Marichromatium purpuratum 984: one gene and its partner. The protein of the gene in region 1 interacts with the protein of each later gene in a pairwise test. Links are inferred from orthologs where the notes say so. Each region holds a gene or a part of one and is shown on either strand. Other genes may lie near its edges.

Evidence for each region. Proteins that work in one complex are often made in the same cells at the same time.
Region 2: the proteins of nth (region 1) and aceE interact in binary tests that used the Escherichia coli proteins (3 or more experiments, as listed by UniProt). The link is inferred for Marichromatium purpuratum 984 from one-to-one orthologs.

Annotation. Positions count from the first base shown.
Region 1 is NZ_CP007031.1:2,308,542-2,312,389, reverse strand. The notes cover bases 439-3,359. They hold nth (endonuclease III), read right to left. Parts: upstream 2,275-3,359; coding sequence 1,603-2,274; downstream 439-1,602. Other genes in these bases: cls (cardiolipin synthase), read right to left, coding at 3,127-3,359; MARPU_RS10125 (lytic transglycosylase domain-containing protein), read left to right, coding at 2,405-3,118; MARPU_RS10135 (DUF1841 family protein), read right to left, coding at 776-1,240; MARPU_RS10140 (HvfA family oxazolone/thioamide-modified RiPP metallophore), read right to left, coding at 439-591. Outside these bases: MARPU_RS10145 (HvfB family MNIO-type RiPP peptide maturase), read right to left, coding at 1-306; more of MARPU_RS10140, read right to left, coding at 310-438; more of cls, read right to left, coding at 3,360-3,848. UniProt on the Escherichia coli protein: DNA repair enzyme that has both DNA N-glycosylase activity and AP-lyase activity. The DNA N-glycosylase activity releases various damaged pyrimidines from DNA by cleaving the N-glycosidic bond, leaving an AP (apurinic/apyrimidinic) site.
Region 2 is NZ_CP007031.1:1,432,950-1,436,173, forward strand. It holds aceE (pyruvate dehydrogenase (acetyl-transferring), homodimeric type), read right to left. Parts: upstream 2,856-3,224; coding sequence 201-2,855; downstream 1-200. Other genes in the region: aceF (dihydrolipoyllysine-residue acetyltransferase), read right to left, coding at 1-170; MARPU_RS16590 (biliverdin-producing heme oxygenase), read right to left, coding at 2,983-3,224. UniProt on the Escherichia coli protein: Component of the pyruvate dehydrogenase (PDH) complex, that catalyzes the overall conversion of pyruvate to acetyl-CoA and CO(2).

The DNA of each region.
Region 1 (3,848 bases):
ATAACTCAGGTGCTCGGAGTAGATCTCGATGTCGTGGACATCGAGGAAGTCGCCGATCGCACGCACCAGCTCCAGGTCGAGCGGCGCCGGTCCGCCGAGCGAGAGCGACAGCCCGTGACAGACGAAAGGGTGACGCTCGGTCAGGGCGCGCAGCCGTCGGGCGTTGGCCCCGCCCATGCCGACCCAATTCTCCGGAGCGATTTCATAGAAATCGACCGCCGCCGGAGGCGTGTCGAGCACGGCGCGCACGAACTCGCGCCGTAGCCCCAGACCGGCGCCGTGGATGCCCGCGGGTCCGGTGGTCATCGGCTAGCTCGCGCCGCCACACTTGCCTTCGCCGCACTTGCCTTCCATGCCCTTGTCGCCGCCGCAGTTGCCCTCGCTGTCCTTGTCGCCACCGCATTTGCCTTCGCCACACTTACCCTCGGCGTCGGCCGAGGCGAGCTGCATGTAGCCGCTATCCATCACCGTGGCGGCGAAGGGGTTCTGCTCGGCGCTGGCCGGGGCGACGGCGGCGAGGCTGCCAACCAGGGCGGCGCCGAGCAGGCCGGAGGCGGTGGTCAGGGTGGTCTTGGTCTTGATGTCGGACATGGTCTCGATCCTCGATAGTGAGTGAAGCGTCGCGTGTGCTGGTGGTCGGGCGCCTGTCGCACCGGGGACGACCGTCATATCCGACCTTTGAGGTCGGGATTAAGAGAGTGGCTGCGTTGAACGCGAATTCAACGCATGGATTTCGAGGAAATCGAGGGTGAGCGGCGCGTCTCCGCGCGAAGGCTCAGCGTGACTTGCGGGATTTTCGCGACTTGCCGGGCTTGGACGACCTGCCGATGCAGTCGAGATAGGTCGTCTCGTCGAAAGTGGCGCCGGGCTCGCGCTGCAATCGCCACATCGTCTGCGCGAGACACTCCATGACGCGGTGCTCGGCGGCGTGGGTGTCGCCGAGTCTGGCGACCAGCGTCTGGTAGCGCGCGCGAATGCCGCGCGGCTGGTCGGTGCCCAACTGGTCGAGCACCGCCATGTGCAGCCCCATGTGGAGGAAGGGGTTGGTCTCCCCGTGTTCGGGGAGGAAGTCGCGATCGAGCGCGTCGTCGCCGGCCTCGAGCAGGGCGTGGTACTCGGGGTGGGCGCGTGCGACGGCAACGATCTGCGTCTCGGTGGGGTCGAGCGGCTGCTCCTCGGCGGCCTTGCGCCAGGCGGTCACGAAGGCACTGCGATAGCTCTGTCGATCGTCGGAGAACATGGCGGGGTCTGTCCTGGCTCTTATGGTCCAACCAATAACTTTCACATAAGGACGAGGGTGAAGGGAAGCGGTCGGCCAGCCGCCAGCCGCCAGCCGCCAGCCGCCAGCCGCCAGCCGCCAGCCGCCAGCCGTCAGCCGTCAGCCGTCAGCCGTCAGCCGTCAGCCGTCAGCCGTCAGCCGTCAGCCGGAAAATTGAACCGCAAAGCCGCGAAGTGCGCAAAGACACCGATGCGTGATGACGGCGTGCGGTCGTGGACGGTGCGGGTCCGGTGCGGGTCCGCGCTGCCGTCGGATGATCGCGCCCACTGGTGGCTGGAGGCTGATCGCTGGTGGCTGGTCGCTGGTCGCTGTCGCCTGACCGCTCACCCCCCCTTTGCGTCCTTCGTGCCTTCGTGGTTCACCCCTCCCGATTTCTCCGGATACTCGCAGAGGTCGGCGATGGGGCAGGTCGGGCAGCGGGGGGCGCGGGCGGTGCAGGTGTAGCGGCCGTGGAGGATCAGCCAGTGGTGGGCGGCGTGCAGATAGGGCTCGGGCACCTGTTCGAGCAGGCCGTGCTCGACGGCGAGCGGGGTGCGCCCGGGGGCGAGACCGGTGCGGTTGGCGACGCGGAAGATGTGGGTGTCGACGGCCATGGTCGGCTCGCCGAAGGCGGTGTTGAGGACGACGTTGGCGGTCTTGCGCCCGACCCCGGGCAGGGCTTCGAGGGCGGGGCGGGTGCGTGGCACCTCGCCGTCGTGGTGCTCGATCAGCCGTTGGCAGGTGGCGATGATGTTGCGCGCCTTGGTGTTGAACAGGCCGATGCTGCGGATGTGCTCGCGCACCGCCTGCTCGCCGAGGGCGAGCATCGCCGCCGGGGTGTTGGCAGCGGCGAAGAGTCCGGCGGTGGCGCGGTTGACGCTCTTGTCGGTGGCCTGGGCGGAGAGCAGTACGGCGATCAGCAGCTCGAAGGGGCTGGCGTAGTTCAGCTCGGTGGTGGGGTGGGGGTTGGCGGCGCGCAGCCGCTCGAAGAGTTCGCGACGGGTGCTGAGGTTCATCGGGCGTGTCGGGTCGGGACGCAAAAGGCGGCCATTGTAACCGGATGCGTGACGCTGCCCGCGTGTCCGGGCTCTGTTAACCTAGCCGCATCCATTTGGCCGAGATCATCCGCTCGGGGGAGTTCCACCCATGCCGCTGCTGTTGGTGCTGTTGCTGATGCTGCCGTTCGCCGGCTGGTGTTCGGTGTCCGATGGTCAGCGTCTGCTGCCGGTGGCGCCAGACGCGCCGCGTCCGAGCCGCGCCGAGGTCGAGGCGATGGTCCCCGAGATCGCCGAGGCCCGCGGGGTCGAGGAGGCGCTGGTGCTGGCGGTGATCGCCGCCGAGTCGAACTTCAACGCCCATGCCGTCTCCCACGCCGGCGCCGTCGGGCTGATGCAGCTGATGCCGGCGACCGCCGCCGACTACGGCATCGGCTCGGTCGAGGCGCTGTTCGACGCGCGCACCAACCTGCGTGTCGGTACCCGCCACCTCAAGCGCTTGCTCAGCAAGTACGACAACGACTACGGGCGTGCAGTGATGGCCTATAACGCCGGCGAGGGCGTGGTCGACCGCACCAACAGCCGGGTGACCTATCTCGAGACCCTCAACTACACCGAGGCGGTGTTGTTGCAGTACGTCCGCAACGGCGGCCAGGCGCCGACCCAGGCGGCGCTGCGTCAGGTGCGCGCGCTGCGCGGGATGCGCAGCGCCGGGGGCGCGCGACGGCTGATGAAGCGCTATCTCGACCCCTCGCTGCTCTCGCTCAAGGTCAAGCCGACGCTCGACCTGCCCTCGCTCAGCCCCCGACTCCACGAGCCCGGCCCGGCCAGTCGGCCGATGTTTGAACTCGATACCGGGCGCTGAGTCGGCCCTCAGAGCACCGGGCCGAACATCGCCACGGCGTTGTTGACCAGATGGCGCGGCAGCGACCAGTCGGCGACCGCCGCGCGGGTGATCTCGCGCGACTGGGCGAGATAGTCCTGCTGGCGCGCGCGCAGCGCGGCGGTGAGCGTGGGGTCGTGGAAGAGGATGTTGTTCTCGTAGTTGAGTTCGAAGCTGCGGCGGTCGAGGTTGGCCGAGCCGATCAGCGCCACCGCGCCATCGAGGGTGAGCGACTTGGTGTGCAGCAGCCCGGGGACGAACTCGAAGATCCGCACCCCGGCCTCGAGCAGCCCGGCGTAGTAGCTGCGACTGGCCGCGCCGACGATCCGCGAGTCGTTGCGCGCCGGCAGGATCAGGGTGGTGGCCACGCCCCGATGGGCGGCGGCGCAGAGCGCGTCCTGCATCGATTCGTCGGGGACGTAGTAGGGGGTGGTGATGACCAGCTCGTGCCGCGCGCTGTGCATCAGCGTCTCGAACACCTCGGGCATGGCCGAGTAGCGCACCGTCGGTCCGGTGCCGATCACCTGCGCGGCGAAGCCGTCGGGGTGGGCCGGCGGCAGCGGTCGGGCGAGCAGCTCGTCGAGCGGGTCGTCGACATGGCTCATCCAGTCGCTGGCGAAGAGGTGCAGGTTGTAGCGGGCGATCGGTCCCTCGAAGCGGATCATGGCGTCGACCCAGGGGGCGTAGCGCGGTTTGACGCGGAACTCGGGGT
Region 2 (3,224 bases), 880 kb from region 1 along the record:
ACCACCCCGGCGCGTGGCGCCGGGATCTCGATCGTCGCCTTGTCGCTCTCCAGGGTGAGGATGGATTGCTCCGCCTCGATGCGGTCGCCGGGGGCGACCAGGATCTCGATGATCTCGACGTCGGTGAAGTCCCCGATGTCGGGTAGCAGGATGTCTTCGACGGTGGCCACTCGATGTCCTCCAATGCTGTACGGGCGGTCTCAGACCGTCGTCGGGTTGGGCTTCTCCGGGTCGATGCGATAGCGCTCGATCGCCTCGCTGACCCGCGCCGCCGGGAGGGTGCCGGCGTCGGCGAGGGCCTTGAGCGCGGCCAGCACGACATAGTGGCGATTGACCTCGAAGAAGCGGCGCAGCTGGCTGCGGGTATCGCTGCGCCCGAAGCCGTCGGTGCCGAGGGTGACATAGGCGCGCGGGACGTGCGGGCGGATCTGCTCGGCATAGGCGCGGATATAGTCGGTGGCGGCGATCACCGGTCCCTCGGTGGCGGCGAGCTGGGTCTCGACATAGCTGGTGCGCGGGGGCTGCTCGGGGTGGAGTCGGTTCCAGCGCTCGGCGTCGATGCCGTCGCGGCGCAGTTCGTTGAAGCTGGTCACGCTCCACACGTCGGCGGCGATGTCGAAGTCGCGCGCCAGCAGCTCGGCGGCGGCGAGGGTCTCGCGGAGGATGGCGCCGGCGCCGAGCAACTGCACGCGGTGCGCGCCCTGCTCGGCGACATGGACGCGATGCAGCCCCTTGAGGATGCCGGTCTCGGCGCCCTCGGGCATCGGCGGCTGGACGTAGTTCTCGTTCATCGCGGTGATGTAGTAGAAGCGGTCCTCCTGCGCCTGGTACATCCGCCGCATGCCGTCCTGCACGATCACCGCCAGCTCGTAGGCGTAGGCGGGGTCGTAGGTGATGCAGTTGGGGAGGGTGGCGGCGAGCACCGGGCTGTGACCGTCCTGGTGCTGCAGCCCCTCGCCGGCGAGGGTGGTGCGCCCGGCGGTGCCGCCGATGAGGAAGCCGCGCGCGCGCATGTCGCCGGCGGCCCAGGCCAGATCGCCGATGCGCTGGAAGCCGAACATCGAGTAGTAGATGTAGAAGGGGATCATGCTCTGGCCGTGGTTGGCGTAGGCCGTGGCCGCGGCGATCCAGGAGGACATGGCGCCGGCCTCGTTGATCCCCTCCTGGAGGATCTGCCCCTGCTTGTCCTCGCGGTAGAACATCACCTGATCGGCGTCGACCGGCTCGTAGAGCTGCCCCTGCGAGGAGTAGATGCCGAGCTGGCGGAACATCCCCTCCATGCCGAAGGTGCGCGCCTCGTCGGGGACGATGGGGACGACGTAGCGGCCGATCCCGGGGTCGCGGATGATCAGGTTGAGCAGCCGCACGAAGGCCATGGTGGTCGACATCTCCTTCTCGCCACTGCCCTGCAGCAGCGACTCGAAGCGCGCCAGCGGCGGGATCTCGAGCGCCGGCGCCTCGACCTTGCGCGCCGGCAGGTGGCCGCCGCGCTCGGCCTCGCGCTCGCGCAGATAGGCCATCTCAGGGCTGTCGTCGGCGGGTTTGTAGAAGGGTGCGGCGCCGATCTGGTCGTCGGAGATGGGGATGTTGAAGCGGTCGCGGAAGGCCTTGAGCGCGACCTCGCCCATCTTCTTCTGCGAGTGGGTGATGTTCATGCCCTCGCCGGCCACGCCCATGCCGTAGCCCTTGACCGTCTTGGCGAGGATCACGGTGGGCTTGCCGTTCGCCGTGGTCGCGGCGAGATAGGCGTTGTAGACCTTGATCGGGTCGTGTCCGCCGCGATTGAGCCGCCAGATGTCCTCGTCGGTCATGTTGGCGACCAGTTCGCGCAGCTCCGGGTACTTGCCGAAGAAGTGCTCGCGGGTATAGGCGCCACCCTTGGCCTTGTAGGCCTGATAGTCGCCGTCGACGCATTCTTCCATGCGCTTGAGCAGCAGGCCCTGCTTGTCGCGGGCGAACAACGGGTCCCAGTAACGCCCCCAGACCACCTTGATGACGTTCCACCCGGCGCCACGGAACACCGCCTCCAGTTCCTGGATGATCTTGGCGTTGCCGCGCACCGGGCCGTCGAGGCGCTGCAGGTTGCAGTTGACCACGAACACCAGGTTGTCGAGGCGCTCGCGCGCGGCCAGCGAGATCGCGCCGAGCGACTCGGGTTCGTCCATCTCGCCGTCGCCGAGGAAGGCCCAGACCCTGCGATCGGCGCTGTCGATCAGTCCTCGATGGTCGAGATAGCGCATGAAGCGCGCCTGGTAGATGGCCATCAGCGGACCCAGCCCCATCGATACGGTGGGGAACTGCCAGAACTCGGGCATCAGCCAGGGGTGGGGGTAGGAGGGTAGGCCGTTGCCGTCGACCTCCTGGCGGAAGTTGTAGAGCTGTTCCTCGCTGATCCGTCCCTCCAGATAGGCGCGGGCATAGATGCCCGGGGCCGAGTGTCCCTGCAGGAACACCAGGTCACCGCCGTGCTGCTCGCCGCGCGCGCGCAGGAAGTGGTTGTAGGCGACATCGAGCAGGGTGGCCGAGGAGGCGAAGCTGGCGATGTGGCCACCGAGTTCGGTCGACAGCCGGTTGGCCTGGATCACCATCGCCATCGCGTTCCAGCGCACGAAGGAACGGATGCGTCGCTCCATCGCCAAGTCGCCGGGGAAGCGTTGCTCCTGGTGGACGGGGATGGTGTTGAGATAGGCGGTGTTGGCGCTGTAGGGCTGGTAGGCCCCGGAGCGGCGCGCCTTGTCGATCAGCCGCTCGAGCAGGAAGTGGGCGCGGTCGACCCCTTCGTTCTCGAACACGGCATCGAGCGCGTCGAGCCATTCCTGGGTTTCCTGGGGGTCGATATCGGGCTGCTTGGTCATGACGGTTCCCGGAAGAAGGTCCAATGCAATCGCACGAGCAGGGTCGCAGTATACTGACCTTTTGTGAAAATTAAATACTAAAGATCCATTTTCTTAATATTAATGATCGCTGATCGATTGTTCTGTCTTATCCCTTCCTTGCCTGCGCCCGTGCTCGCCCCATATCAAGGGTCGCGAGGGATAGCGTGCGCTCGATGTCGCCGAAAGTGGTCATGGCGCCATGCAGTACCAGCGAGCGGGCGACCCGACCCTCGTGTTCGAGTGCGTCGAGCGCGAGGGTGAACGCTCGCCAGTGCGCCCCGACTTCGGTGCCGTACGGGTCGAGTGCACCGGTGGCGGTGAAGTGTGCGCCGAAGCGCGCGCGCAGAC